Regions from separate parts of the Ancylobacter sp. TW_SC_1 genome, predicted to be linked through region 3. Evidence: predicted binding sites of a transcription regulator. Region 3 holds the regulator's gene; each other region holds the start of a gene.
What was found. Region 3 encodes LexA, which represses DNA repair genes until DNA is damaged. Its sites were predicted from a motif close to TGTTCNNNNTGTGTTCNG; they were not measured.
Positions count from the first base shown of each region.

Region 1: a site for LexA is predicted at 1,966-1,983, ahead of AC1PZ7_RS00415 (DNA recombination protein RmuC). Genes of this name have one in related genera too.
Region 2: a site for LexA is predicted at 3,692-3,709, ahead of ruvC (crossover junction endodeoxyribonuclease RuvC). Genes of this name have one in related genera too.
Region 4: a site for LexA is predicted at 4,048-4,065, ahead of AC1PZ7_RS02905 (YifB family Mg chelatase-like AAA ATPase). Genes of this name have one in related genera too.

Region 1 is NZ_CM166365.1:81,633-89,010, reverse strand. Features, by position in the region: gene AC1PZ7_RS00420 (LysR family transcriptional regulator) at 1-643, opposite strand, end outside; gene AC1PZ7_RS00415 (DNA recombination protein RmuC) at 739-1,935, opposite strand; gene def (peptide deformylase) at 2,046-2,615, shown strand; gene fmt (methionyl-tRNA formyltransferase) at 2,662-3,579, shown strand; gene AC1PZ7_RS00400 (GNAT family N-acetyltransferase) at 3,576-4,025, shown strand; gene AC1PZ7_RS00395 (efflux transporter outer membrane subunit) at 4,166-5,683, opposite strand; gene AC1PZ7_RS00390 (efflux RND transporter permease subunit) at 5,721-7,378, opposite strand, start outside.
Region 2 is NZ_CM166365.1:1,506,732-1,514,109, reverse strand. Features, by position in the region: gene ybgC (tol-pal system-associated acyl-CoA thioesterase) at 1-169, opposite strand, end outside; gene AC1PZ7_RS06960 (DUF2852 domain-containing protein) at 258-674, opposite strand; gene AC1PZ7_RS06955 (TetR/AcrR family transcriptional regulator) at 821-1,456, opposite strand; gene ruvB (Holliday junction branch migration DNA helicase RuvB) at 1,514-2,551, opposite strand; gene ruvA (Holliday junction branch migration protein RuvA) at 2,548-3,165, opposite strand; gene ruvC (crossover junction endodeoxyribonuclease RuvC) at 3,162-3,677, opposite strand; gene AC1PZ7_RS06935 (DMT family transporter) at 3,792-4,721, opposite strand; gene AC1PZ7_RS06930 (sulfite exporter TauE/SafE family protein) at 4,955-5,701, shown strand; gene AC1PZ7_RS06925 (YebC/PmpR family DNA-binding transcriptional regulator) at 5,832-6,578, opposite strand; gene AC1PZ7_RS06920 (TIGR00282 family metallophosphoesterase) at 6,692-7,378, opposite strand, start outside.
Region 3 is NZ_CM166365.1:2,829,091-2,836,468, reverse strand. Features, by position in the region: gene moaC (cyclic pyranopterin monophosphate synthase MoaC) at 1-83, shown strand, start outside; gene AC1PZ7_RS13090 (molybdopterin molybdotransferase MoeA) at 95-1,315, shown strand; gene hpxZ (oxalurate catabolism protein HpxZ) at 1,375-1,767, shown strand; gene AC1PZ7_RS13080 (GntR family transcriptional regulator) at 1,892-2,590, shown strand; gene lexA (transcriptional repressor LexA) at 2,785-3,480, shown strand; gene AC1PZ7_RS13070 (ComEC/Rec2 family competence protein) at 3,474-5,876, opposite strand; gene gltX (glutamate--tRNA ligase) at 6,124-7,378, shown strand, end outside.
Region 4 is NZ_CM166365.1:628,212-635,589, forward strand. Features, by position in the region: gene fdhF (formate dehydrogenase subunit alpha) at 1-1,836, opposite strand, end outside; gene AC1PZ7_RS02895 (formate dehydrogenase beta subunit) at 1,851-3,410, opposite strand; gene AC1PZ7_RS02900 (formate dehydrogenase subunit gamma) at 3,422-3,895, opposite strand; gene AC1PZ7_RS02905 (YifB family Mg chelatase-like AAA ATPase) at 4,150-5,682, shown strand; gene olsB (l-ornithine N(alpha)-acyltransferase) at 5,923-7,002, shown strand; gene AC1PZ7_RS02915 (Hsp20 family protein) at 7,253-7,378, shown strand, end outside.

The DNA of each region.
Region 1 (7,378 bases), 2.1 Mb from region 3:
CGACCGCGTGGCCGGACTCGGCGAGCTGCTTGTCGACGATGCGGCGGTTCTGCATGTCGGGCGTCAACAGGCACAGCGGCACCTGGCCGATCTCCGCCCATGTCACCTTGGCGCGGTCGCCGAGCGGGGCGTCGGCGGAGGTGAGGAAGCGGTAGCCCTCGCGGTAGAGCGGCACGGTCTTCACCCGGCCGAGCGGATCATTGTCGAGATAGGTGATGCCGGCATCGGCCTCCAGATTCTCGATCAGGCGCAGCACTTCGTTGGAACTGGCCGAGATCAGGGTGAAGCGCACATCGGCGTGTTTCTCGTGGAAGGGCGTCGTCAACTCGGACAGCATCGGCATGGCGGTGGGGATGGCGGCGATGCGCAGATGGCCGGCGAGGCCCTTGCGCATGCCGGCGATCTCCTGGCGCATGGCGCGCACGTCGCCGATCACCCGGCGCGCCCATTGCAGCGCGCGCTCGCCCTCCGGCGTGAAGCCGATGAAGCGCGAGCCGCGCTCGACCAGGCGCACGCCGAGCTGCTCCTCGAGCTGCTTGAGGCCGGCCGAGAGGGTGGGCTGGGTGACGCCGCAGGATTCGGCGGCGCGGCCGAAATGGCGTTCCTTGGCGAGGGCGAGCAGAAGTTCGAAACGGTCGATCACGCGGGACGCTTCCTGACGCGGGCACGATAGAAGGATTCTATCAGACTATCAGAAAGCGCAGCGTCTGCGAATTGGAGGGATTAAAGGCGGGCGCGCTATTCCGCCGCGCCGCGCAGGCCGAGCGGGGTCGGCAGCAGGTCGGTCATCGGCTCGTCGGCCGGACGCACTGCGCCCTCGAATTCGAGCTGCTCGATGCGCGCGCCGCGTTTGGCCACCTTGTCGGCGGAGGTGAGCGCCTGCGCCACGTCCTCGTTCACCTGGCCGAAATGCTTCTGCAGATTGCCGACCCGGTCGCGCAGGCGGATCACGTCGGCGACCAGCTTGCCGCATTCGGCGCGGATGAGATCGGCCTGCTCGCGCATGCGCGCATCCTTGCAGATGGCCTGCACCACCTGCACCGCCAGCATCAGCAGCGATGGCGAGACGAGGATGACGCGGGCGCGGAAGGCCTGCTGGATGACGTCGTCGAAATGCTCGTGCAGTTCGCCATAGACGGATTCGGAGGGCACGAACATCAGCGCCACGTCCTGCGTCTCGCCGCTGACGAGATAGCGTTCGGCGATGTCCTTCACATGCCTGCCGACATCCGCCTTCAGCCGCGCCTCGGCCGGCTTGCGGGCTTCCGGCGTCCGCGCCTCGCGGAAGGCGGTGACGGCCTCCAGCGGGAACTTGGAATCGACCAGCAGCGGCCGCTTGTCGCCGGGCAGGTAGATCGCGCAGTCGGCGCGCCGTCCGCTGGACAGCGTGTGCTGGAAGGCGAAGCTGTCGCGCGGCAGTGCGTCCGAGACGATCGCCTGCAGCCGCCCCTCGCCAAAGGCGCCGCGCGCCTGCTTGTTAGAGAGCGTCTCGCGCAGGCTCATCACCTGGCCGGAGAGCTCGCCCAGGCTCGCCCGCGCCTGGTCGACCAGGGCGAGGCGCTCATTGAGCTTGGTGAGATTCTCGTGCGTCGCCTCGCTGGCCCGCGCGAGGCTCTCGCCCATGCGGTGGCTGGAGGCGTCGAGCCGCTCCGCGACGGCGCGGGCGAGATCGCCCTGGCGCTGCGCCAGCACCTCGGTCATGGACTGCATGCGGCCGATGGTTTCCGCTTGGGTACGGGCGAGTTCGGCGAGCCGCTCCTCCATCTCGTCGGCGCGGCGGGCCTGCTCGTCGGCCTCGGCGGCGTTCTGCCGGGCACTGCGCGAGACCGCGCGCAGGACCGCCATCAGCAGGAGGAAGGCGAGCGCGGCCGCGCCGGCGAGCGCCTGCGCCAGCGTCACCGGATGCGAGCCGAGAACGACGAGAACCTGATCCATCCTGCCCTTCTAGCAGATTCGGACAAGGGCGCGAACGTAGCGTGAACACGTTGCCTTTTCCGCGCAAGCTCTCCGTTGACCGCGGACGGGGCAACGCTTATCTGGACGGCATGTCAATACGCCCTCTCGTCATCATCCCGGATTCCCGGCTGCGGCTGATCTCCGACCCCATCGTGCGGGTCGACGCCCGCGTGCGCGCCATCGTCGAGGACATGTTCGAAACCATGTACGACGCGCCGGGCATCGGGCTGGCGGCGGTGCAGGTCGGCATCCCCGAGCGCATCGTCACGGTCGATCTCGGCCCGCGCGAGGCCGAGGAGCAGGATGGGGGAGAGGAGAAGGGCAACGGGAAGGCCGGGGAGAAGCGTCCCCTCGCGCTGATCAATCCGGAGATCATCGCCGCTTCCGACGACATGTCGGTCTATTCGGAAGGCTGCCTGTCGATCCCGGAATATTATGCCGATGTCGAGCGTCCGGCCAGCGTGCGGGTGCGCTACATGGACCTCGATGGCGAGATCCGCGAGATCGACGCCGACGGCCTGCTCGCCACCTGCGTGCAGCACGAGATCGACCATCTCAACGGCGTCTTGTTCATCGACCACATCTCCAAGCTCAAGCGCGACCGCGTGGTGAAGAAGTTCACCAAGCTCGCCAAGGACAGGGAGCGCGACGGGGTCTGACCCCGCCGCCGATCGCTTCGCCCTTCGCTACCCACCGGGAGTTCTCATGCGCATCGTCTTCATGGGCACGCCCGATTTCGCGGTGCCGACGCTGGCCGAGATCGTCGGCAGCGGTCACGAGGTGGTCGCCGCCTATACGCGCGCGCCGGCCGCTGCGGGGCGGCGTGGGCTGGAAACGGTGCCCTCGCCGGTGCATCGCACGGCCGAGCGGCTCGGCATTCCGGTGCTCACGCCCGCGACGCTGCGCACGCCGGAAGCCGCCGCGACCTTCGCCGCGCATGAGGCCGATGCCGCCGTGGTGGTGGCCTATGGGCGCATCCTGCCGCAGACCATCCTCGATTTGCCGACGCTCGGCTGCCTCAATCTGCACGCCTCGCTGCTGCCGCGCTGGCGCGGTGCCGCGCCGATCCAGCGTGCCGTGATGGCCGGCGACGCCGAGACAGGCGTCGCGGTGATGAAGATGGAAGCCGGGCTCGACACCGGCCCGGTCGGCCTCGTCGAGCGCGTCGCCATCGGCGCCGACATGACGGCGGGCGAACTGCATGACCGGCTGATGAGCGTCGGTGGCGACCTGATGGTGCGCGCGCTGGCGGCGCTGGAGCGCGGCGCTCTGTCCTTCACGCCGCAGCCGGAAGAGGGCGTCACCTACGCCGCCAAGATCGACAAAAGCGAGACCCGCATCGACTGGTCGAAGCCGGCCGGGGCGGTGCACGACCATATACGCGGCCTTTCGCCGTTTCCCGGTGCCTGGTTCGACCTTGCCGGCACGCGGGTGAAGGTGCTGCGCTCGACGCGGGTGGAAGGGGAGGGCGTGCCCGGCACGCTGCTGGACGACCGGCTCACCATTGCCTGCGGCGAGGGCGCGGTGCGGCTCGTGGAGGTGCAGAAGGCGGGCAGCCGGGCCCTGGCGGCCGACGAGTTCCTGCGCGGCAGCGACCTTTCCGCGGGCACGGTGCTGGCATGAGCGCGATCCGCCCGCTTAATCCGGACGATTACGCGCTCTGGCTGCCGCTCTGGCAGGCCTATCAGCGCTTCTATGAGGTCGACCTGCCGGCGGAGGTGACCGGGACCACGTGGCGGCGCCTCAACGATCCCGCTGAAGCGGTGCATGGAGCTATCGCCGTCGACGCGGACGGGCAGGCGGTGGGCCTGGCCCATTGGCTGTTCCACCGCTCGACCTGGGCGGTGGGCGATGTCTGCTATCTGAACGACCTGTTCGTCGATGGCGGCCAGCGCGGCAAGGGGCTCGGCCGGGCGCTGATCGGCCATGTCAGGGCCGACGCGGCGGCGAAGGGCAGCTCCAAGGTCTATTGGCTGACCCACGAGACCAACACCGCCGCGCAGCGGCTCTACAACGCCGTCGCCGAGCGCACCGGCTTCATCCAGTACCGGAAGCTGACCGGCTGCTGAGGGGCACTGCGCACCTGCCGCATCGGCGCCGCATCCCCGGCGCCCGCCCGCGCCGCATCCGTTGCCGCCACGCGCGAGAAAGTCGTCGTACCGACAGGCCGGGTCATCCAAGGGGCATCAGCCGTCAGGCGGCACCGATCTCATTGCGGAATCTGTGCCAGGTGCGGCCCCGTATCGGTATCGACCACGGCGGGCTTGGAGGCGTCCACCAGACCGTCCCAGCCACCGCCCAGAGCCTTGTTGAGGGAAACGTAGTCGGTCGCGATCGCGACGCGACTCTCGATCAGCGCATCCTCGGCCGAATAGAGCGAGCGTTCGGCATCGAGCACGTCGAGGAAGCTCGACGAGCCGCTTTGGTAGAGCGAGCGGGCCAGTGAAGCCGCCTCGCGATAGGACGAGGCGGATGCAGCGAGCTTTCCGGTTTTGATCCGCTCCTGCGCCAGCGAGACGATGGCGTTCTCCACATCCTCCAGCGCCGTCAGCACCGAGGCGCGGTAGGCGAGAAAGTACTGGTCGCGCTGCGCCTCGGACACCTCCACGGCGGCCTTCAACTGGCCGCCATTGAAGATCGGCACGGTCAGGGTGGGGCCGAAGGACCAGCCGATGGAGGACCCTTGGGCGAGATCGCCGAGCTTCAGGCCGGACGTCGAGACGCTGCCCGTCAGGCTCACGCTCGGATAGCGGGCAGCCTCGGCCTGGCCGACCTTGGCGGTATATTGCGCCAGCTGGCGCTCGGCGAGGCGCACATCGGGCCGGCTCAGCAGCACGTCCGCCGGCACGCCGGTCGCCATCGGAAAGCGTGGCGTCGGTATCGGCGCCACGCGTTTCATTCGCGCGGCAAGCGCCGTTGGTGGTTGCCCCGTGAGTACGCTCAAGCGATGCACCGAGGCGGCATAGGCGGCTTCCAGCTCCGGAATGTTGGCTTCGGTGCTGCTTGCCTGACCCGTGGCATTGGCGACATCCATGGCCGACGAGGCGCCCGCTTCGAACTTCCTCTGCGTCAGCGCTGCGGTCTCGCGCTGCGACGTGGCGGTGCGCCGGGCGAGCGCGATACGGGCCTGATAGCCGCGCGCCTCGACATAGTTCCCGACGACATCGCCGATCAGGGTCAGAAGGGTCGCGCGCAATTCTTCGTCGGCGGCATCGAGACCGTAGCGCGCGGCCTCGACCGCCCGGCGATTGGCGCCGAACAGATCAAGCTCCCAGCTGGCGTCGAACCCGGCCTGATAGGAGGCATAGGGGCCGCTGACCGTGACATCGCCGCCGCTCGAGACATTCGATCCATCATCGGCGCGCGTCGCCGAGCCGCTTGCGGTGACCAGCGGCAACAGCGTTCCGATGGCCTGACGATGGGTGGCGCGGGCCTCGCGGATCTTCGCCTTGGCGGTCGCGACATCCAGATTGCCCTCGACCGCCTCCTTGACGATGTCGTTGAGCGCCCGATCGCGCAGCCTCAGCCACCATTGTGACAGCTCCGCCGGCTTGATCGGCTCGGCTTTTCGAGAAGTGCCCCATTGTGTCGGCAGCGGCTGGAACGGCGTCTGGTAATCCGGCCCCACCGCGCAGCCCGCCAGCCAGGTGCCGGCCAGCAGCACGACGCCAAGCCGGGCGGCCCGCGCGGCGGATCGGGTGATCAGGGCATGTTTCGTCATCGTCATCGCGGTCCATGTCGAAAGCCTGCCGAAGCGGCCGGAACTAGTTTGAAGGGAAGGAAGCCGTCGGCTCGGGCGCGGATGCCGGCCTTCCAGCCGGATCGGGCGTGGCCCGGCCACCGGATATCCGGCGTACCGCGACGAACAGCAGCGGCACGAAGAACACGCCGAGCGTGGTGGCCGCGATCATGCCGCCCATCACACCGATGCCGATGGCGTTCTGCGCGCCCGAGCCGGCTCCGGTCGCGACGGCAAGCGGGGTAACGCCGAGGATGAAGGCGAATGACGTCATCAGGATCGGCCGAAGCCGCTGACGCGCGGCCTCCAGGGTCGCCTCGACCAGCCCCATGCCGGCGGCCTGTCGTTCGATCGCGAACTCGACGATGAGAATGGCGTTCTTCGCCGCCAGCCCGATCGTCGTCAGCAGTCCGACCTTGAAGTAGACGTCGTTGGTCTGGCCGAACAGCAGTGCCGCCAGCAGGGCGCCGAAGATGCCGATGGGCACCGACAGCATCACCGCGAACGGGATCGACCAGCTCTCATAGAGCGCGGCGAGGCACAGGAAGACGACCAGCACCGAGATCGCATAAAGCGATGCCGCCTGGTTGCCGGACAGCCGCTCCTGATAGGACAGGCCGGTCCACTCATGCGCGTAGCCGGTGGGGAGCTGTGCCACGAGCGCGTCGATGGCATTCATGGCGTCGCCGGAGCTGACGCCGGATGCGGCCTCGCCCTGTATCTCGACCGCCGACGAGCCGTTGAAGCGCTCGAGGCGCGGCGAGCCGAAAGTCCAGCGGCTGGAAGCGAAGGACGAGAACGGCACCATGACCCCGTCGGCATTGCGCACATGCCACTTCTCGAGGTCTTCCGGCTGCATGCGGAAGTTCGCGTCCGACTGCAGATAGACCGGCTTCACCCGACCCCGGTCGATGAAGTCGTTGACGTAATCGCTGCCCCACGCCGTCGAGAGCGTGTCGTTGATGTCGCCAAGGCCGACGCCGAGCGCACTCGCCTTCTCCTGGTCGATGTCGATGGAGAATTGCGGCTCGTCTTCCTGTCCGTTGGGGCGGGTGTTGGCGAGCTGCCGGTGCGCGCCGGCCTTCGCCAGCAAGGCGTCGCGCGTCTCGATCAGCTTCCGATGACCGGCGCCATTGATGTCCTGCAGGTAGAAGGTGAAGCCATTGGAGTTGCCCATGCCCTGGATCGCCGGCGGGGCGAGTGCGAAGACGCTGCCGTCGCGGATCTGCGAGAATGCTCCCATGGCGCGGTTGGCGACGGCCTGTGCCGACTGCGCCGCGTGCGCGCGTTGGTCGAAATCCTTCAGCCGGACGAACGCGATGCCGACATTCTGGCCTTGCCCGCCAAAGCCGAAGCCGGAGATCGTCATGACGCCATCGACGGAATCCTTCTCTTCATTGAGGTAATAGTCCTTCACCTGCGCGAGCACGGCGAGCGTGCGGTCCTGCGTGGCGCCCACGGGAAGCTGCACGCTGGTGATCAGGATGCCCTGGTCCTCCTGCGGCAGGAACGAACCGGGCAGCCGGACGAACATCCAGCCCATGGCGAGCACGATGGCGAGGAACAGCAGGAGAAAGCGTCCGGGGCGCGCGATCATGCCACCCGTGCCATCGCGATAGGCCAGCGTGCCGCGCTCGAAAGTGCGGTTGAACCAGCCGAAGACACCCTTCCGGGCGCCGTGGT
Region 2 (7,378 bases), 1.3 Mb from region 3:
CCATGAACTTCAGGTAGTTGGCGTGGTAGACGATGCCGGAAAAGTCCGTGTCCTCGTAATAGACCCGCACCGGCAGCACATGGCCACCGGGCACCAGCCGTCCCGCCAGATGCAGGAAGGGATCGGCTTTCAGGACATCGGGAGACAGGGGATCGGGGCGCTCGTTCATGGCGCCCCTCATAAACGAGACCGCGCCGCAAAAAAAGAACCGCGCCCCTTGCGAACCAAGGGGCGCGGCCGGAAAGCGTCGAAATCGCTCAGCTCTGCGGGTCGGCGGACGGCTCGGGCGCAGGCGCGGGGCGGTTGCGGCGATCGGTCATGAACTGATCGAACTCCGCCTTGTCCTTGGCCTGCCGCAGGCGGTCGAGGAAGGACCTGAAATCCTTCTGCTCGTCCTCGAGCCGGCGCAACGTCTCCTCGCGATATTCGTCGAAGGCGCGATTGCCGCTCGGGGGGAAACCGCGGCCGAAGCGGCCACCGAAATTGCGAAGGGCGCCCGCGCCCTCCTCCTGCCAGCGGCCGAAGCCGCGCCTGCCACCGCAAAACATCCGTCCACTCCCTATGGTGAAAGCCAGGATCGCCAAGCCCAGGGGCCACCAGGCCATGAAGCCGAGGACCGTGAGGGCGATCCAGGCGGGTTTGCCGTAACTGTCGAGCTTTTGCGCAAGCTCCATGGCGTCCGCTCCTGGGTTCAAACCGGACGGCCGAGGCCGCGTCGGTTAATGTTAAATACATTTACATAGGTAGGTACAGCCCCGCCGCTTGTCAATAATCCACCCATCAAAATCGGAATGCCGCCATCGGCCGCCTGGGCGCCGCCTCAGTCCGCGGGCGCGCCAAGGCCCCGGAGATAGACGAGGAATGCGGCCTCAAGGAGGTCGTCCGGCTCCATCGGCAGCTTGCGCCGCGAGCCGTCGGGGCGGCCGAACAGCGAGGCGACGCCGTGCGCCAGCGCCCAGGTGTGCAGCGCCACCATCAGCGCCGGCGGGCGGCCCGTCGCCGGCATGGAGGCGACCAGCACATCGGCCGCCTCGCGCAGCACGCCGAAGGCGCGCTGGCTGGCCTGCGACAGCGCCGGATGGGCTTCGCTGGGCAGGCCGGATTCGAACATGGCGACATATTCCGCCGCGTGCTGGCGGGCGAAGGCGAGATAGGCCCGCCCCATGCGCTCATAGGCTTCGACCGGCGTCGGCCGCCCCTCGTTCCAGCCCGCCTCCAGCGCCTTGGCGAAGTGCTCGAAACCATCCGCCGCCACCGCCGCCAGCAATTCGTCGCGGTCGCGGAAATGCCGGTAGGGCGCGGCCGGGCTGACCCCGGCGCGGCGCGCCGCCTCGGCGAAGGTGGCGCCGACGGCGCCCTTCTCCGCGATCAGCTCGAGCGCCGCCTTCATCAGGGCTTCCCGCAGGTTGCCGTGATGATAGCCGCGCGATTCTCCGCCGTTCCGGGACCAGCTCATGTGAAGGGGACTTACATCACGCCGGAGGCCGCGTCGATGGCGCGGCGCGCAAAGGGTCTAATCCTCGCCCTCGTCGAACAGCGGCATCTGGTTGACGCTCGACGGCGCGGCCATGCCCAGATGCTTGAAGGCGTGGGCGGTCAGCACCCGGCCGCGCGGCGTGCGCTGGAGAAAGCCCTGCTGCACCAGATAGGGCTCGATGATCTCCTCGATGGCGTCGCGCGGTTCGGAGAGCGCGGCGGCGATGGTCTCCACCCCTACCGGACCACCGCCATAATTCATCGCGATGACGGTGAGATAGCGCCGGTCCATCTGGTCGAGCCCCAGCCCATCGACCTCGAGATGGCCGAGCGCATGGTCGGCGGCGGCGCGGTCGATGATGTCCCTGCCGCCCACCAGCGCGAAGTCGCGCACCCGGCGCAGCAGCCGCCCGGCGATGCGCGGCGTGCCGCGGGCGCGGCGGGCGATCTCGCGCGCGCCGTCCTTCGAGATAGGGATGTTGAGCACCCGCGCGCCGCGCGTGACGACCAGCTCCAGCTCGTCGACGGTGTAGAAATTGAGCCGGATCGGGATGCCGAAACGGTCGCGCAGCGGCGTGGTCAGCAGCCCCGAGCGCGTCGTCGCCCCGACCAGGGTGAACTTCGACAGCGAGATCTTCACCGAGCGCGCCGCCGGGCCCTCGCCGATGATGAGATCGAGCTCGTAGTCCTCCATCGCCGGATAGAGGATTTCCTCCACCGCCGGGTTGAGCCGGTGGATCTCGTCGATGAACAGCACGTCGCGTTCTTCGAGATTGGTCAGCAGCGCCGCGAGGTCGCCGGCCTTGGCGATCACCGGCCCGGAGGTCGAGCGGAAGCCGACGCCCAGCTCGCGCGCCACGATCTGCGCCAGCGTGGTCTTGCCGAGCCCCGGCGGGCCGACGAACAGCACATGGTCGAGCGCCTCGCCACGCGTCTTCGCCGCCCGGATGAAGACGTCGAGATTGGCGCGCGCCTGCTCCTGCCCGACGAACTCGGCGAGGTTCTGCGGCCGCAGCGAGGCCTCCGCGAGGTCTTCCTCGCGCTTGTCCGGGGCGACGAGGCGCTTGGCGTTCACTTCGCCAGCTCCTTGAGCCCGAGCCGGATCAGCCGGGCGGTATCGGCCTCTTCACCGGCCTCGCGCAGCGCGCCGGCGATGGCGGCGCTCGCCTGGAGCGGCGCATAGCCGAGATTGACCAGCGCCGAGACCGCGTCCGCCACCGGCGCGGGGGCCTTGCGATCCTCGAGCTGGGCGGACAGGCTGGCCACCGCCGGATCGACATCGGCGAAGCCTGGCGCCTTGTCCTTCAGCTCCGCCACGATGCGCGCCGCGACCTTGGGGCCGACGCCGTTGGCGCGCGCCACCATCGCCCGGTCGCCCAGCGCCACCGCATTGGCGAGTTCCGACGGGGAGAGCGTCGAGAGCACGTTCAGCGCCACCTTGGAGCCGACGCCCTGCACGTTCTGCAGCAGCAGGAACCAGCTCTTCTCGGCCGGCGAGACGAAGCCGTAGAGGCGGATCATGTCCTCGCGCACGAAGGTCTCGATGAACAGCGTCGCCGCCTCGCCGGCGGCCGGCAGCGCCTGCAGCGTGCGCCCCGAGCAGTGCACGAGATAGCCGACCCCGTGCACGTCGAGGATCACATGGTCGTCGCCATAGCTGTCGACGACCCCCTTGAGCTTTCCGATCATCGCACGCCCACCCGCGCCTTCATGGCCGCCATTCCGCGATGCTGCGCATGGGTGACGGCGACCGCAAGCGCGTCCGCCGCGTCGTCGGTCTCGAAATCCGCCTGCGGCAGCAGCACCTTCATCATCATGCGGATCTGCGCCTTCTCGGCGCGGCCGGCACCGACCACGGTCTTCTTGACCAGCAGCGCCGCATATTCGGAAACCGGAATCCCCGCCAGCGCCGGGGTCACCATCACCACGCCGCGCGCCTGGCCGAGCTTGAGCGTCGAGGCCGGGTTGACGTTGACGAAGGTCTCCTCCACCGCCGCCTCGTCCGGCGCGAAACGGCGCAGCACCGCCATCAATTCGGTGTGGAGACAGGCCAGCCGCTCGGCGAGCCCGCCCTCCTCCGGCGGCATCACCGTGCCGCAGGCGATGTAGGTGAGCCGCGTGCCGACGGACTCGATCACCCCCCAGCCGGTGCGGCGGAGGCCCGGATCAAGCCCGAGAATGCGAATCGGAGACGGCGCCATCCCCTAGGGCGTACCCGAACAAAGGACGAACGCCTAGGGGCGAAGCGGCACGGGATGGCCCGGCGGGGCCGGGATGCCATTCATGGTTGACGAAGCATTGACGGCGCCGCCGGACTAGCGCCGCCCGCTGAGCGCGCCGCTCGCCAGCACCACGCCGATGCCGGTCGCCACCACGCCGATAATGGCGGCGGTGTCGGGATGCTCGTCGAGCACCGGCACGGCCAGCAGCGCCGCCAGCGCCGGCACAAGCCCGGTAAAGGCGGCCGCGCGCGAGGAACCGAGCCGTTCGATGGCGACGCCATAGGCGACGAGCGCGATGACGCCGGACAGCAGCCCCTGCATGAGGAGCTGGAACAGCACCTCCCGGCCGTAACCGCTCGCCACCGCCCCGATCACGCCGGGCAGACCCCAGGGCGTGAGCAGGACGACGGACCACAGCCCGGCGAGCCCGACGATCTGCGTGGGCTTCATGCCGGTGCTGCGGAAGACGACGGTGCTGAAGGCCCAGAGCGTCGCGCCCGTCACCAGCAGGAGATGCCCCCGCCAGGCATCGTCCTGCGGAAACAGCACGCCGCGCCCGCCGAGCGTGAGCACGCCGAGCGCGATGGCGGCGAAGCCGAGCGCCCGCAGCCACCCCAGCCGCTCATGCAGGAACACGACGGAGACGAGCGCCACGATCAGCGGCATGGTGCCCGGCAGCAGCGGCCCGACATCCGCCGCCGGCACGAAGCGCATGGCGTTGCCGACGATCAGGAAGAAGAACGCCCCCAGCCCCATGAAGCAGACGAGGAACGGCTTCAGCCCCTTTCGGGGAATGACGCCGACCTGCCACCAGGCGGGCGCCAGCACGACCGCCGGCACCACGAAGCGCAACCAGCCGACCGTCGCCGGCGACAGGTGGCCGTGCACGGCATGGCGGGTCGAGACGATCCAGCCACCCCAGATGGTGATGGCGAGCAGCGCGCAGGCAGCGCCGACGACGCGGTCGGAAAAGCGAGGAACATCCGCGGCGCCGAGCGCGGCCTGGGAGATGGGCTTGTCCATGATCGGATTCCGGCCGCCGTGGCGGCGCAAAGAGAGAGGGGCCGCCGGGCGGCCGAGTCGGGCTGAATGTGGCGCCCGCGACCCGTGAGCGCAAATGCGTTTTGCGAATGGCCACGTTCGCGAAAGATGATGGATCGGCGCGTTCGATCGCCAACCGTGTTGACGACCCATGGCGGCGGAGCTAGGTCTCGCCGCGCACGCCACGACGACGTGCCGCCCTCCCCGGTTCCCCCATGCCGTTCGATCCGGCCCTCGTCTGGGCCCTGCTCACCGCGCTCATCGCCGGCGTCACCCGCGGCTTCTCCGGCTTCGGCGGCGCGTTGATCTTCGTGCCGCTGGTCAGCGCCGCCTACGGCCCGCGCGTAGCGGCGCCGTCGCTGCTGGTGATCGACACCCTCATGACGTTGCCCTTCCTGCTTCCGGCGCTGCGGGCCTGCATCTGGCGGCAGGTGGCGCCGCTCGCGGCCGGCGCGGTGCTGGCGGTGCCTGCCGGCGTGTGGGTGCTGGAGCATACCGATCCGCTGGTGCTGCGCTGGGGACTGGCGCTGCTCGGCCTCGGCCTGCTCGTGCTGCTGGTGTCCGGCTGGCGCCACACCGGCCGGCACAACCTGCCGACCACGCTCGGCGTCGGCGCCATCGCCGGCTTTTGCGGCGGCGCGGCGCAGATGTCGGGGCCGGCTGTGGTGGCCTACTGGCTCGGCAGCGGCCAGCCCTCGGGACTGGTGCGCGCCAATCTCTTCGGCTTCTTCGCGCTGGTGACGCTGGCGAGCGGGGCCGCCTATGCGGTGAGCGGCATGTTCACCGCCGAGGTCGGCCGGCTCAGCCTGCTGCTCGGGCCGGCCTATGCGCTGGGCCTGTATGCCGGGGCGCGCGCCTTCCGCGGCGCCTCGGACCGGGCCTACCGCATCGCCGCCTATTGGGTGATCGCCAGCGCGGCGGTGCTCAGCCTGCCATTGTTCGACATGCTGCTCGGGCGCTGAAGACGCTTCTTCACGATACGGTCATCCCGGCCGAGCGCGGCGAGAGCCGGGATCGCGCGATGTGCCCCCTGCCCGCGATCCCGGATCGGCCTTCGGCCGTCCGGGATGAGGTTCATTCCACGATGAAGGCTCAGTCGCTCATCTTGGCGACGAAGGCGTCGGACAGCTCGAAATTGGCATAGACGTTCTGCACGTCGTCATTGTCGTTGAGGTTGTCGACGAGGCGGATCAGCTTCTCGGCCACCTCGTCGTCCACCGCCACAGTGTTCTGCGGGCGCCAGACGAGGCCGGACTTGCGCGGCTCGCCGAATTTCGCTTCCAGCGCGCGGGCGACCTCGTGCAGGTTCTCCACCGAGCAGACGATCTCGTGGCCGTGCTCGTCCGAGGTCACGTCGTCCGCGCCCGCCTCGATGGCGGCTTCCAGCATGTCGTCGGCCGAGGCCTTCGCGGCGTCGAACTCGACGGTGCCGATGCGGTCGAACATGAAGGAGACGGCGCCGGTCTCGGCCAGCGCGCCGCCGGACTTGGTGAAGTAGGAGCGCACTTCCGAGGCGGTGCGGTTGCGGTTGTCGGTCAGCGCCTCGACGATGACGGCGACGCCGCCCGGGCCGTAGCCCTCATAGCGGATCTCGTCGTAATTCTCGGAATCGCCGCCCAGCGCCTTCTTGATGGCGCGGTCGATATTGTCCTTGGGCATGTTTTCCGCGCGGGCGGCCAGCACCGCGGCGCGCAGGCGCGGGTTCATCGCCGGATCGGGCATGCCGAGCTTGGCGGAGACGGTGATTTCACGCGCCAGCTTGGAGAACAGCTTGGAGCGCACCGCGTCCTGCTTGCCCTTGCGGTGCATGATGTTCTTGAATTGCGAATGCCCGGCCATGGCCGCCTCCACGTCACACCGGGCGGGCCTGTGGCCCGGCCCTGTCCGAATGCCTGAAACAAAAGGGTGCGCGGCTTATAGGCGAGAGGGCGGGCACGCGTAAAGCGGGGGCGCTACCAGAAGGACGGCACCACCGGCTCCAGCACGCCGCCCAGGCGCACCGGCGCGACCTCCACGGCCCGGCCGGCCGCGTCCGTCTCCACCGCGAGACCCGACAGCGTACCGGGACCGGTGGCCGGCTCGAAGCGCGAGGAGCCGATCTTGCGGGTGAAGCGCCGCAACGGTTCCTCCTTGTCCATGCCGATCACCCCGTCATAGGAACCGCACATGCCGACATCGGTGAGATAGGCGGTGCCGCCCGGCAGGATGCGGTGGTCGGCGGTCGGCACATGGGTATGGGTGCCCACCACGAGGCTGGCGCGCCCGTCGCACCAATGGCCGAAGGCCTGCTTCTCGCTGGTCGTCTCGGCGTGGAAATCGACGATCACCGCGTCCGACACCTGCCCCAGCGGGGCCGCGTCGAGCTCACGGTCGATGGCGGCGAAGGGGTCGTCCAGCGGGTCCATGAAGACGCGGCCCATCATGTTGACGACCAGCACCTGCGCGCCGCTGCGGGCCTCCACGAGCGCCGCGCCGCGTCCCGGCGTGCCGGGCGGAAAATTGGCCGGACGCACGAGGCGCGAGGCGCGGGTGATGAAGACCAGCGCCTCGCGCTGGTCGAAGGCATGGTTGCCGAGCGTCACCGCGTCGGCGCCGGCCTCGACGAATTCCTCGTAGATCGCCTCGGTGATGCCGAAGCC
Region 3 (7,378 bases):
CGGTGGATCGCGGCATGCGCATCGAGGCGGTGCGGCTGCTTGAAAAGTCCGGCGGCCGCTCGGGCCACTGGCAGGGCGAATAGCGGAGGCGCACATGGCCCTGATGCCGGTCGAGGAGGCGCTGGCGCTCCTTCTCTCCGCCGCCCGCCCGCTCGACGGCGAGCCGGTGCCGCTGGAACAGGCCGCGGGCCGCGTGCTCGCCGCCCCCGTCATCGCCCGCCGCACCACGCCGGGCGCCGACGTCTCCGCCATGGACGGCTACGCGGTGCGCGCCGAGGATGCCGCGCGCGTGCCCGCCGACCTCACCCTGATCGGCGAATCCGCCGCCGGCCGCCCCTTTCGCGGCCATGTCGCGCCGGGCACCACGGTGCGCATCTTCACCGGCGCCGTCGTTCCCGAAGGCGCCGACGCCGTCGTCATCCAGGAAGACACCGCCCGGAACGGCGCTGTCGTCACCATGACCGAGGTGACAGCGCCGGGCCGCCACATCCGCCGCGCCGGCGGCGATTTCGCGAGCGGCGAGACGCTGCTGGAAGCCGGCCACCGCCTGCACGCGCGCGATCTCGCGCTCATCGCCGCCGCCGACGTCGCGATGGTGGACGTCGCCCGCCGCCCGCGCGTCGGCCTGCTCTCCACCGGCGACGAGCTGGTGCGGCCGGGCACCGGCGCCGAGGCGCATCAGGTCATCGTCTCCAACATCTATTCGGTCGCCGCGCTGGCGCGTTCCGCCGGCGCCGAGGTGACCGATCTCGGCATCTTGCCGGACGACATGGCGGCGACGCAGCAGGGCGTGCGCGCGGCGCTCGACGGCGGTTTCGACGTGCTGGTGACGACCGGCGGCGCCTCGGTCGGCGACCACGACCTCATCGCCCCCGCCCTCACCGCGCAGGGCGTCGCGCTGGCGGTCCACAAGATCGCGCTGCGCCCCGGCAAGCCGCTGATGTTCGGACGCGCCGCCGGCCCGCGCACGCTGGTGCTCGGCCTGCCGGGCAATCCGGTCTCCGCCCATGTCTGCGCGCTGCTGTTCCTCGCGCCGCTGATCAAGACGTTGCAGGGCCTGACGGTGCCCGCGCGGCCGCAGCTGAAGCCGGCCCGGCTCGGCGCCGAGGTGAGGGCCAACGAGCAGCGCATGGACTTCCAGCGCGCCGAGATCGTGGGTCACGAGGACGGGCTGCCGGTGGTGCGCCCGCTCCCCGTGCAGGACAGCTCCATGCTGCGCAACCTCGCCCGCGCCGACGTGCTGCTGGTGCGCCGCCCGCACGCGCCGGCCGGGCGCGCCGGCGACCCCTGCGAAATTCTGCCGTTCGAGGATTGACCGCGGCCGCGCCTGCCTGTGTGCTCAATGCAATGACCGGCAGGGGCAAAGGGCGGCGGATGGACATCAACGATCCCGAGGTGCTGGACGAGGTCCGCGCCGTGTTCGACCGCTACGAGCGGGCGCTGGTCGGCAACGACGTGGCCGGGCTGGATGATCTGTTCTGGGATCATCCCAGCACCATCCGCTATGGCGGGGGCGAGATTCTCTACGGCATCGAGGCGATACGCGCCTTCCGCGCCGCGCGCTCCCCGGTCGGGCTGGAGCGCACGCTCGAGGGAACCGTGATCACCACCTATGGACGCGACATGGCCGTCGCCTCCACCCTGTTCCGCCGTGCGAGCGCGCCCGGCCGGCTCGGCCGCCAGATGCAGACCTGGATGCGTACGCCGGAAGGCTGGAAGGTCGTCGCCGCCCATGTCAGCATCATCGACGATCCGGCCGCCCCGTGACCCATCCCCGCGCCTACCTGCGACGGACCGTGAAGGGCGGGGCTTGGTGAAGCCCGGCGGGGCCGCTAATGATGCATGAGGCGGAGATGGTCCTGGCTCTGTTCGTTCTGGTTTCGTGTCGCTCATGTCGGTGCTGCCCATCCGTTTCCCGCTCGAACCGCCCGCCGCAGTCGGACGGCGCGGGCGCGTGACGCGCGCCGAGGAGCTGCGCATGCAGCTCGCCGACGAGATCACGCGCGGCCTGCTTCCCCCCGGAACGGCGCTCGACGAGACCGCGCTCGCCGGACGCTTCGGCGTGTCGCGCACGCCGGTGCGCGAGGCGCTGCGCGAGCTGACCGCCTCCGGCCTCGTCGACGCCCGCCCGCATCGCGGCGCCGTCGTGGCGCGCCCGAGCGTCGAGCGGCTGCAGAACATGTTCGAGGTGATGGCCGAGCTGGAGGCGCTGTGCGCCGGCCTCAGCGCGCTCAACATGACGCCGCAGGAGCGCCGGCAGCTTGAGCAGTTGCATGCCGACATGGGCGAGCTGATGCGGCAGGGCGACTTCACCACCTATCGCGAGGCGAACGAGCAGTTCCACACCTCGATCTATGCCGGCAGCCACAACGACTATCTGATCGAGATCACCGTCGGCACGCGCCGGCGCCTCTCGCCCTTCCGCCGCGCGCAGTTCCGCGCGCTCGGGCGCCTCGCCCTGTCGCATATCGAGCATGACCGGGTGACGACCGCGATTCTGCGCGGCGACCGCGACGGCGCGGCGAGCGCCATGCGCAGCCACATCGCCATCGTCCACGACGCCTACGAGCAGTACGCCCAGACCGTCTGATTCGCCCGCGCGACCCGCCATTGGCGCCTCTGGTGCCGCCCGGCCGGCGAAATCCGGCCGCGCGCCGCCGGCTTTTCACGTCGCGCCGGACATTTAGCGATCCCTTTACCCATTGTGGAACACAATAAGAACGGATAGTCTTTTGTTCGTGATTTGTTTCATTCCGGCAACGGCCGGCAGACGGGGTTCTCCGTATGCTCACCCGCAAACAGCATGAGCTGCTCCTGTTCATCAATGGACGCCTCCAGCAGGACGGCGTGCCGCCTTCCTTCGAGGAAATGAAGGAAGCGCTCGACCTGCGGTCGAAGTCCGGCATCCACCGGCTGATCACGGCGCTGGAGGAGCGCGGCTTCATTCGCCGCCTGCCCAACCGGGCGCGGGCGCTCGAAGTCGTCCGCCTGCCGGAGGACGCGCAGCCGCCCAGGCCCGCCCGCCCCTTCGCGCCGAACGTCATCGAGGGCAATCTCGGCCGGGGACGCCCGCCGGTCGAGGACGAGGACGACCGGCGCGTCGTGTCGGTCCCGGTCATGGGCCGCATCGCCGCCGGCACCCCCATCTCGGCCATCCAGTCGCGCGACCACACGATCAGCATGCCGCCGGAGATGCTGTCGGGCGGGGAGCACTTCGCACTAGAGGTGCGCGGCGATTCGATGGTCGAGGCCGGTATTCTGGACGGCGATCTGGCGCTGATCCGCAAATGCGATTCGGCCAATACCGGCGAGATCGTCGTGGCGCTGATCGACGACGAGGAAGCGACGCTGAAGCGCCTGCGCCGCAAGGGCGCCTCGGTGGCGCTCGAAGCCGCCAACCCGGCCTATGAAACGCGCATCTTCGGCCCGGACCGCGTGCGCATCCAGGGCCGGCTGGTCGGGCTGTTCCGCCGCTACTGAGCCTGCTCTTCGGCGGCCGGTGAGCGCTCGGCGGGCCCGGTGGCAGCGGCGCCGGATATACCGACATCCGCGCGGGGCGGTGTTTCATCGCCTTCCGCATCCGCTGCGCTCACGCCGGCATCCGCATCTTCCGCATCGCGCCGGTGCGCGGATTCTTTTCGAACACGGTCGGCGTCCGGCCCGGCGCTGGAAGCCGCTCCGGCTCGCGGCATGACCTCCCGTGCATGGACAGGGATGCGAGGTTCCGGCGGTTTCGGCTCCCAGGGTCGTGTGCCCGCGGGCGGTCGCGCCGGCACGATGCGCCATTCGCCCTCCGCGGTGAGATAGCCGGCCAGTCCGCCGATCGCGCGGCGGTCGTCGCGATGGATCACCGTGGCGGCGCAGGCGTCGGGCGGGGCGAAGGGCGTCACCAGCACGGCCGCGAGGCGGCAATCATCCTCCAGTGAATCGCGCTGGCGCGACAGCGCCACGAGCCCGCCGCCCGGCAGCGGCAGGGTGCAGCCGAGCGGATCGCAGGCGCCCCCCCGCGTGAGATCGGCGCTGCCGACGCGGGCGCGGTCGCCATCGGCGTTCAGCCATTGCTCCACGGCGAAGCGGCTGGCGACACCTTTGTCGCCGTCGCCCATCACCATCAGGCGCCCGTCCCGCCCGCGCACCGCCACCGTCCGGGCCTGCGTATCCACCAGCAGATCGGGCCGCGGCTCGGTCGCCGCCGCCCAGATGCCCGCGGCCGCGCAAGCCGGCGCCAGCAGGACCAGCCGGGTGCGGGCGAGGCAGAGCACCACAAGCGCGAGGCTGAACAGGACGAGGCTCGCCATCGGCATCGCCGGCAGGCCGCGATCGGCGCCGGGCAGGCCCGCGACGACGTCGGAGACGCGCACCATCACGTCGAGCCCCCAGCCCATGCCCCGCCAGGCGACGTCATCCCAGCCGAACGGCATCAGGATCGCGCCGGCCAGTCCGGCCGGCATCACGACGAAGGACACCGCCGGCATCGCGGCGAGATTGGCGACGAGGCTCAACGGTGCCAGCCGCTGGAAATGGAACGCCGCGAAGGGCGCGGTCGCCAGTCCCGCCGCGAGCGAGGCGAGAACGAGCGCCGCGAGGTAGCGCGCCGGGACGCCGAGCCAGCGCGCGAGGCTCCCGCCGCCCGGCGGCGCGCCGATGAGATGGCCGAAGCGCTCATAGGCCGCCACCAGGCCGAGCGTCGCGGCGAAGGACATCTGCGCGCCGGGATCGAGCACCGCCCACGGCGCCAGGATCATCAGGACGAGGCCCGCGACCGCCAGCGTCCGCAGGGTGAGCGCCGGCCGCCCCATCACCACACCCGCCAGCACCAGCAGCGTCATCACATAGGCGCGCTGGGTCGGCACCGCCGCGCCGGACAGCATGAGGTAGAAGGTCGCCGACAGCAGGGCGGGCAGCGCCGCCCAAGCCTTGATCGGATGGCGCAGCGCCAGCTCCGGCACCAGCGCGAGCAGCGCCCGCGCCAGGAAGAAGACCGTGCTCGCCACCAGCGCCATGTGCAGGCCGGAGATGGACAGGACGTGCGAGAGCCCGGAGATGCGCATACTCTCCTCGATCGGCTCCGCCACCGTGTCGCGCAGCCCGGTGACGAGCGCCACGGCCACGCCGCCATTCTCGCCCGGCAAGGCCGCGCGGATCCGCGTCGCGATCGCCCGGCGCGTCCCGTCGAGCCAGGTGGCGATCGCCAGCCCCCAGGACGGCGGATAGGGCGGCGGGCTGGCTTGCGCCTTGCCGAGCGCGTAGCCGGTCGCGCCGATGCCCTCCAGCCAGATCGCCCGGCCGAAATCATAGCCGCCGGGATAGGCCGGGCCGGGCGGCGGCCCGAGCGTCGCACGCACGCGCACATGGGCGCCGACGGCGGGGGGATCGCGCCCGGGCAGCGTCACCCGCACGCGGGTCGGCGGCTCGGTGAGCGGACGCCCGAAACCGGTCACGGCGAGGGTGATGCGGCTGCCGCGCGGGCGCTGCTCGGCCGCCTCGACGAAGCCGCTCACCTCGACCGCGTTGACCGCCTCGCCGAGCAGCGGGTGCGCCATGCGCTGCACCTGCAGGCCGGCTATTGCGAAGCCGGCGGCCATCACCGCCAGCAGCGCGAAAAGATGGAAGCCGAAAGGCTTTTCACGCGCCAGCACGGCGAGCCCGGCGAAGGCTGCCGCCGGCACGAGCCCGGCATAGAGCAGGGGTTCGTGCGGCGCGCCGAAATACAGCGCCGCCCCGGCGGCGAAGCCGATGGGCAGGAAGAGAAATCCGCGCCGGTCGTCGAGCTCCCGCGTCAGGGCACCGGCCAGCCACCCGCCCAGCGCGGCGGCCGGCACGCGCGGCCAGCCATGGGAGGCGGCGCGCAGCGCCGGCCCTCCGGCCGCGAGCACGGCCGCACGCGCCGCCGCGCGCGACGTCGCACGCGTCCGCCCTCGCGCGGACGCGCCTTCGCCCGGTCGGTGCTGCTGCGGCGTCTGCATGCCGTCAACGCCCCTGCCCCCGCCGCCCGCGCGGCGCGTGTCGCACGGGCGGCGGGCCAAGCCGCACATTTCCCGCGTCGTACAGCTATGGTACACGCACCGTCCGCGCCCGCCATGCTTCGACGCCGCCCCTCATGCGGCGCAAGACGGAAGAGACATGTCCGAGACCGTCATTACCCGCTTCGCCCCCTCGCCCACCGGCTTCCTGCACATCGGCGGGGCGCGCACCGCGCTGTTCAACTGGCTCTACGCCCGCGCCAAGGGCGGCACGATGCTGCTGCGCATCGAGGACACCGACCGCCAGCGCTCCACGCCGGAAGCCATCGACGCCATCATCGACGGGCTGACATGGCTCGGCATCGACTGGTCGGGCGACGTCGTCTACCAGTTCGCCCGCGCCGAGCGGCACCGCGAGGCGGTCGAGCAGATGCTCGCCGAGGGCCGCGCCTATCGCTGCTATGCCTCGCCCGCCGAGCTGGAGGAGATGCGCGAGACCGCCCGCAGGGAGGGCCGCCCGCCGCGCTATGACGGGCGCTGGCGCGACCGCGACCCCTCGGAGGCGCCGGCCGACCGCAAGCCCGCCATCCGCCTGCGTGCGCCGACCGAAGGCGAGACCGTCATCGACGACCTCGTGCAGGGCCGCGTCGTCATCCCCAACAAGGATCTCGACGATCTCGTGCTGCTGCGCTCGGACGGAACGCCGACCTACATGCTGTCCGTGGTGGTGGACGACCACGACATGAACGTCACCCACATCATCCGCGGCGACGACCACCTCACCAATGCCGCGCGCCAGACGCAGATCTACCATGCGCTGGGATGGGGGGTGCCGAAGATGGCCCACATCCCGCTCATCCACGGGCCGGACGGCGCCAAATTGTCCAAGCGGCACGGCGCCCTCGGCGTCGATGCCTACCGCGCCATGGGCTACCTGCCGGCGGCGCTGCGCAACTACCTCGTGCGCCTCGGCTGGAGCCATGGCGACCAGGAGATCTTCTCGACCGAGGAGATGAGCCAGCTGTTCGACCTCGACCGCGTCGGCCGCTCGGCGGCACGGTTCGATTTCGCCAAGCTCGAGAGCATCAACGGCGTCTATATCCGCTCGACCCCCGATGCCGAGCTGATGGACGCCATCGACGCGCTGCTGCCGCATATTCCCAATGGCGCGGACGTCGCCGCGGCCCTCACGCCCGCGCGGCGCGCGCAGTTGCTGGCGGCCATGCCGGGGCTGAAGGAGCGTGCCAAGACCCTGCTCGAACTCATTGATAGTTCAGCCTATATCTGGAAGGCGCGCCCGCTCCCGATCGAGGAGAAGGCCCAGGCCCTGCTGACCGTTGACGCCCGCGCCCTGCTGGCGGCGGCGGCGGCGAATCTTGCTGCAGTAGCGAACTGGAATGCGGCGGAGACGGAAG
Region 4 (7,378 bases), 2.2 Mb from region 3:
GAACGTCGCGCGGGTGGCGTCGTCGGAGATGTGGCGGTAGCCCGGCAGCTCGTGCGGGAACGAGCCCATGTCGCACGAGCCCTGCACGTTGTTCTGGCCGCGCAGCGGGTTCACGCCGACGCCGCGGCGGCCGATATTGCCAGTCGCCATGGCGAGATTGGCGATGGCCATGACGGTGGTCGAGCCCTGCGAGTGCTCGGTGACGCCAAGGCCGTAATAGATCGCCGCATTGCCGCCGGTGGCGTAGAGACGGGCGGCGCCGCGGATCTGCTCGGCCGGCACGCCGGAGAGCTTCTCGACTTCCTCGGGCGAGTGGCGCTTGTCGGCGACGAACTCGGCCCAGTCCTGGAACTCGTCCCAGTCGCAGAACTGGCGGATATAGTCCTCGTTCACCAGCCCCTCGGTGACGACGACATGCGCCAGCGCGGTGACGATGGCGACATTGGTGCCCGGCTGCAGCGGCAGGTGGAAGTCCGCCTTGATGTGGGGCGAGCGCACGAGGTCGATGCGGCGCGGGTCGACGACGATCAGCCGGGCACCCTCCCGCAGGCGCTTCTTCATGCGCGAGCCGAACACCGGATGGCCGTCGGTCGGGTTGGCGCCGATGACCAGGATGACGTCGGAATCCTCGACCGAATCGAAGTCCTGCGTGCCGGCGGAGGTGCCGAAGGCCTGATTCAGGCCGTAGCCGGTCGGCGAGTGGCAGACGCGCGCGCAGGTGTCGACGTTATTGGTGCCGAAGCCGGCGCGGATGATCTTCTGGACGAGGTAGGCTTCCTCATTGGTGCAGCGCGAGGAGGTGATGCCGCCGACCGACTTGCGGCCATAGGCGTCCTGGATGCGCTTCAGCTCGGAAGCGGTGTAGGAGATCGCCTCCTCCCACGAGACCTCGCGCCACGGGTCGGTGACCTTGGCGCGGATCATCGGGTTGAGGATGCGGTCCTGATGGGTGGCGTAGCCCCAGGCGAAGCGACCCTTCACGCAGCTGTGGCCACGATTGGCCTTGCCGTCCTTCCAGGGCACCATGCGCACCACTTCCTGGCCGCGCATCTCCGCCTTGAAGGTGCAGCCGACGCCGCAATAGGCGCAGGTGGTGACCACCGAGTGCTCGGGCGTGCCGATCTCGATCAGGCGCTTCTCGGAGAGGGTGGCTGTCGGGCAGGCCTGCACGCAGGCGCCGCAGGACACGCATTCGGAGGTGAGGAAGGCTTCCGACTGGCCGGGCGACACGCGCGAGCCGAAGCCGCGGCCGGAGATGGTCAGCGCGAAGGTGCCCTGCACTTCCTCGCAGGCGCGCACGCAGCGATTGCAGACGATGCACTTGGCCGGGTCATAGGTGAAGTACGGGTTCGACTCGTCCTTCGGCATGACCAGCTCGGAGGAGGGGGCGAAATGGTTCTTGCCCTCCATGCCGTAGCGCACTTCGCGCAGGCCGACCGCGCCGGCCATGTCCTGCAGCTCGCAGTCGCCATTGGCCGCGCAGGTCAGGCAGTCCAGCGGGTGGTCGGAGATGTAGAGCTCCATCACGCCCTTGCGCAGCTGCGCCAGGCGGGCGGTCTGGGTGTGGACCTTGATGCCCGGCGCCACCGGCGTGGTGCAGGAGGCCGGGGTGCCGTTGCGGCCCTCGATCTCGACGAGGCAGAGGCGGCAGGAGCCGAACGCCTCCAGCGAGTCGGTCGCGCAGAGCTTGGGGATCTGCGTCCCCATCTCCATCGCCGCGCGCATGATGGAGGTGCCTTCCGGCACCGACACTTCCATCCCGTCGATGGTGAGCGTCACCATCTTGTCGGTCTTGGGAGCAGGCGTGCCGTAGTCGATCTCATGGACGAGTGACATGGGTTGCGTCCTCCTCATTCAGCGGCTTCGAGGTGGCGCGGCGGCGCGCCGAAATCCTCGGGGAAATGGTTCAGCGCGCTCAGCACCGGATAGGGGGTGAACCCGCCAAGGGCGCAAAGCGATCCAAGCTTCATGGTCTGGCAGAGGTCGGTGAGGGTCGCGAGATTGGCCTCGACGCGCTCGCCGGCGATGATGCGGTCCATCAGCTCGACGCCGCGCGTCGACCCGATGCGGCAGGGCGTGCACTTGCCGCAGCTCTCCACGGAGCAGAACTCCATGGCGAAGCGGGCCATCTTGGCGAGGTCCGCATTCTCGTCGAACACGACGATGCCGCCATGGCCGATCAGCGCGTCCTTCGCGGCGAAGGCCTCATAGTCGAAGGGCAGGTCGAACTGCCAGGTCGGCACATAGGCGCCGAGCGGGCCACCGACCTGCGCGGCCTTGACCGGCTTGCCGGAGGCGGTGCCGCCGCCGATGTCGTTGACCAACTCGCCGAGCGTGATGCCGAAGGCGGTCTCGAACAGGCCGCCGAACTTCACATTGCCGGCGATCTGGATCGGCATCGTGCCGCGCGAGCGGCCCATGCCGAAATTGGCGTAGAACTCGCCGCCATCGGCCAGGATATGCGGCACGGCAGTGAGCGAGAGCACGTTGTTGATGACGGTCGGCTGCTGGAACAGGCCCTTGTGCGCCGGCAGTGGCGGCTTGGCGCGCACCGTGCCGCGCTTCCCTTCCAAACTGTCGAGCAGGGCGGTTTCCTCGCCGCACACATAGGCGCCGGCGCCCATGCGCACTTCCATGTCGAAGCTGTAGGGCGAACCGGCGATGTTGGCGCCGAGCATGCCGTTGGCGCGCGCCACCTCGATCGCCTTCTCCATCGCCCAGATGGCGTGCGGATATTCCGAGCGGGTGTAGACATAGCCCTTGGTGGCGCCCACCGCGATGCCGGCGATGGTCATGCCCTCGATCAGCTCGAAGGGGTCGCCTTCCATGATCATGCGGTCGGCGAAGGTGCCGCTGTCGCCCTCGTCGGCGTTGCAGACGATGTATTTGCGGTCGCCTTTCGCGTCCGCCACGGTCTTCCACTTGATCGCGGTCGGGAAGCCGGCGCCACCGCGCCCGCGCAGGCCCGACTTCTTGACTTCCTCGATGATCTCCGCCGGGCCGAGCGTCAGCGCGCGCTCAAGGCCGCGATAGCCGCCATGGGCGCGGTAATCGGCGTAGGAGGCCGGGTCGATGATGCCGCAGCGCGCGAAGGTGAGGCGCGTCTGGCGGGCCAGGAAGGGGTGCTCTTCCGGCTTGCCGATGCGCAGGCCGTGCGCCCCGCCGGCGAGGAAGCCGGCCTCGAACAGGCCGTCGACATCGCCCGCGTCCACCGGGCCATAGCCGATGCGGCCCTCGGCGGTCACGACCTCGACCAGCGGCTCCAGCCAGAGCATGCCGCGCGAACCGTTGCGCACGATCTCGACCGGCTGCTTGTGCCTGAGCGCGTCGGCCTCGATGGCGGCGACCACCTCGTCGGCGCCGCAGGCGATGGCGCAGGCGTCCTTGGGAACGTAGATGCGAATGGTCACGGAATTGGTGGTCACGACTGCGCCTCCTCGATCAGGGCATCGAGCCGACGCTCGTTGAGCCGGGCCACGATGCGGCCGTCCAGCATGGCCGAGGGGGCGGTGGCGCACAGGCCGAGACAATAGATCGGCTCGACCGTGACGCGGCCATCCGCGGTGGTCTCGCCCAGCTTGCAGCCGAGCCGGTGCTCGGCATGGTCGGCCAGCGCGTCGCCGCCCGCCGCCTGGCAGGCTTCGGCACGGCACAGCTTCAGCACATGCCGGCCGGCCGGCTCGTGACGAAAGTCGTGGTAAAAGGTCACGACACCATGGACTTCGGCCCGCGAGACGTTCAGCATCTCGGCCAGCATCGGCACGATCGCGTCCGGCACATGGCCGAACGTCTCCTGCACCGCATGGAGCATGGGCATCAGCGGGCCTTCGAGGTGAGAGAACTCCTCGATCACCGCGCGGGCGCGCTCTTCGCTCCAGGGTTCGTAATGCGGCATTTCTCCCGGGCCTTCTTTTAGAATTTTCCAAAGGTAAGGATCGTACGCGGCGGAAGCGAAATCAATTCGGGTGTTCCGTTCCTTGATAGAATTTTTCTATCGTAACTCTGGCTCGGACCTTTCGTTTCCGTTGCGGCAGAAACCCGGACATTTGTTCCCTGAATGTTCTTGACGTCGCGTGGCGACGCCTTAATCTGCCGTCATCCGCGACGGAGGCCGTGACGGCGTCGCGCGGACTGAGCCGGGGGGCGGGCATGGTCCAGCGCGTGGCGACAGTGGCCTTCGAGGGCGTCGAGGCGCGCCCGGTCGATGTTCAAGTCCAGGTGAGCCCGGGTCTTCCGGCCTTCAACCTCGTCGGCCTGGCCGACAAGGCCGTCACCGAGGCGAAGGAGAGGGTGCGCGCCGCGCTCATCGCCTCCGGCCTCGCCCTGCCGGCCAAGCGCATCACCGTCAATCTCGCTCCCGCCGACCTGCCGAAGGAAGGCAGCCACTACGATCTGCCGATCGCGCTCGGCCTCATGGCGGCGATCGGCGCGCTCCCCACGGACGCGCTCGACGGCTTCACCGTGGTGGGCGAGCTCGCGCTCGACGGGCGCATCGCCGCGGTCGCCGGCGTGCTGCCCGCCGCCATCGGCGCCAATGCGCGCGGCCATGGGCTGATCTGCCCCGCCGCCTGCGGGCCGGAAGCCGCCTGGGCAAGCCCGGACATGCCGGTGCTGGCGCCGCTCTCGCTGATCCAGCTCGTCAATCACTTCGCCGGCCGGCAGACGCTCAGCCGTCCCGAGCCGAGGCTGGAGAGCGGCGGCGGCGTGCTGCCCGACCTCGCCGAGGTAAAGGGGCAGGAGACCGCCAAGCGGGCTCTGGAGATCGCCGCCGCCGGCCGCCACAACCTGCTGCTCAGCGGCCCGCCGGGCGCCTGCAAGTCGATGCTGGCGCAGCGCCTGCCCTCGATCCTGCCGCCGCTCACCCCGTCCGAGCTGCTCGAGGTCTCGATGATCGCCTCCGTCGCCGGCGCGCTGCAGGGCGGCGCGCTGACCAGCCGCCGGCCGTTTCGCGCGCCGCATCATTCCGCCAGCATGGCGGCGATGGTCGGCGGCGGCATGCGGGCGCGGCCCGGCGAGGTGTCGCTCGCCCATAATGGCGTGCTGTTCCTTGACGAGCTGCCGGAATTCGCCCCGGCGGTGCTGGATTCGCTGCGCCAGCCGCTGGAAACCGGCGAAGCGGTGATCGCCCGGGCCAATCACCGCGTTGCCTATCCCGCGCGCTTCCAGCTCATCGCCGCGATGAATCCCTGCCGCTGCGGGCGGGCGGGCGAGCCCGGGCACAGCTGCCGGCGCGGGCCGCGCTGCGCCAGCGAGTATCAGGCGCGGCTGTCGGGTCCCTTCCTCGACCGGCTGGACCTGCATCTTGATGTGCCCGCAGTTGCGGCGGTGGACCTCGTGCGCCCGGGGCCGTCCGAGCCGAGCGCGGCCGTCGCGGTTCGCGTCGCCGAGGCGCGGCACCTCCAGCGTGAGCGCTATCTGGCGCTCGGCCGGCCCGACCTGTTCACCAATGCGGAGGCAAGCGGGCCGATCCTCGAGGATATCGCGGCACCCGACGCGCAGGGCTCGGCGCTGCTCGCCGACGCCGCCCGGCTGATGCGGCTTTCCGCGCGCGGCTATCACCGCGTGCTCAAGGTGGCGCGCACCCTCGCCGACCTCGCGGGCGCCGAATCGGTCGGCCGCGGTCATCTCGCCGAGGCGCTCGCCTACCGCGCCGCCGCCGACCGCGCCGCCGCCGCAGCCTGAGGCGGGCGGCACGGGAGCCGCGGATGGCGGCGAAGCGTCGATCCGGAATGCACAGGCGCGGCCCGGTGGCACGGCGGTTTTCCCGGCGGAAGGCTCCGTCTTTCCCTTGCGAAAGGCCTCTCGCAGCCGCGGCCGGCGCGACCGTGCGCAACGTCATGCGGTCGCGCTGTCACATGAGCGTCTGAGAAATGTGATTCCTGTCATAAAAGGCTATAATGCGATGAGGGTGAGGGGCCGTTCATGACGCAGATGCTCGCCGACGGGACTGTCGAAACGCCACCGGGCGCACGCGTTGCCGCCTATGCGGCTCCCGGGCTGGCGGCCCTGCGCAGCTTCTTCACGCCGGCGCGGCTGAAATCCCTCACGCCCGGATCGGCTGGTCCCGACCATGGCATGGCACCCGCGCCGCTGCGGCTGGTGCCCGCCGCCTTCACGCCCTCGCGCTTCATGCCCGCGCTGCGCTCCTATTCGGGTCTGCGCCATCGCGCAAGCCGGGGCGAGCGCGGCCCGGTGACGCTCGGGCGGATCGGCGCGCTGGAAGTCCGCCTCGCGGTCACGGCGGCCGATGTGCGGCGCGCCCAGCGCCTGCGCTACGAGGTCTTCTACCAGGAGATGTCGGCCGCGCCGGCCGCCGCCATGCGCCTGGCGCGGCGCGATTTCGACGCCTTCGACAGCTTCTGCGACCACCTCCTGGTGCTCGACCACGATTCCTGCAGCACGGTGCGCGGCCGGCGCGTGCCGCGCGTGGTCGGCACCTACCGCCTGCTGCGGCAGGAGATCGCCGCGCGCCATGGTGGCTTCTACACCGCCGGCGAGTTCGACATCGCGCCCCTGCTGGCGCGTCACCCGAACCGGCGTTTTCTGGAGCTCGGCCGCTCCTGCGTGCTCGCCTCCTACCGCAACAAGCGCACGGTGGAGCTGCTCTGGCACGGCATCTGGGCCTATGTGCGCCGCCACGGCATCGACGTGATGTTCGGTTGCGCCAGCCTGGAAGGCGTCGATCCGCACAAGCTCGCCCGCCCGCTCGCCTTCCTGCACCATTTCGCGCCGACCGATCCGGAATGGTCGGCGAACGCGCTGGCGCCCCGCGCCACCGCGATGGACCTGATGGCGGTGGAAGCGCTCGACGCCAAGGCGGCGCTCGCCGAGCTGCCGCCGCTCATCAAGGGCTATCTGCGCCTGGGCGCGCAGATCGGCCGCGGCGCCGTCATCGACCGCCAGTTCGGCACCACCGACGTGCTGATCGTGCTGCCGGTCGAGCGCATCAGCCCGCGCTATCTCGATCATTTCGGGGTGAATGGCGAGCGTCACGCCGCCTGAACCCGTCCCCATCGCTGGTGACACCGATGCGCGCCGCGATCCGCTGCGCCGGTCGCGGCGTGGTCCGCCGCCGCCCCGTACCCCCAAGGTTTTCGCATTAGCCCGGCCATTCGATCGCGCACGGCCTTTTCGCGCCGCCGCGCCGGCCTGCCTTGCGCACCCCGTCCCCTTCGCCCATATCCTAGCGCAACGGGATGCCTTCACCGGGTCCCATCACACAAAGTCGCTTCTAGACGAGGACTTTGGGAGCATGTCGCGTATTCCCTCGCTGTCGAGCCCCTTCCTGCTCGGCTTTGACGAGGTCGAGCGGGCGCTCGACCGGGTCATGAAAGGTTCGGACGGTTATCCGCCCTACAATGTGGAGCGGGTGATTCCC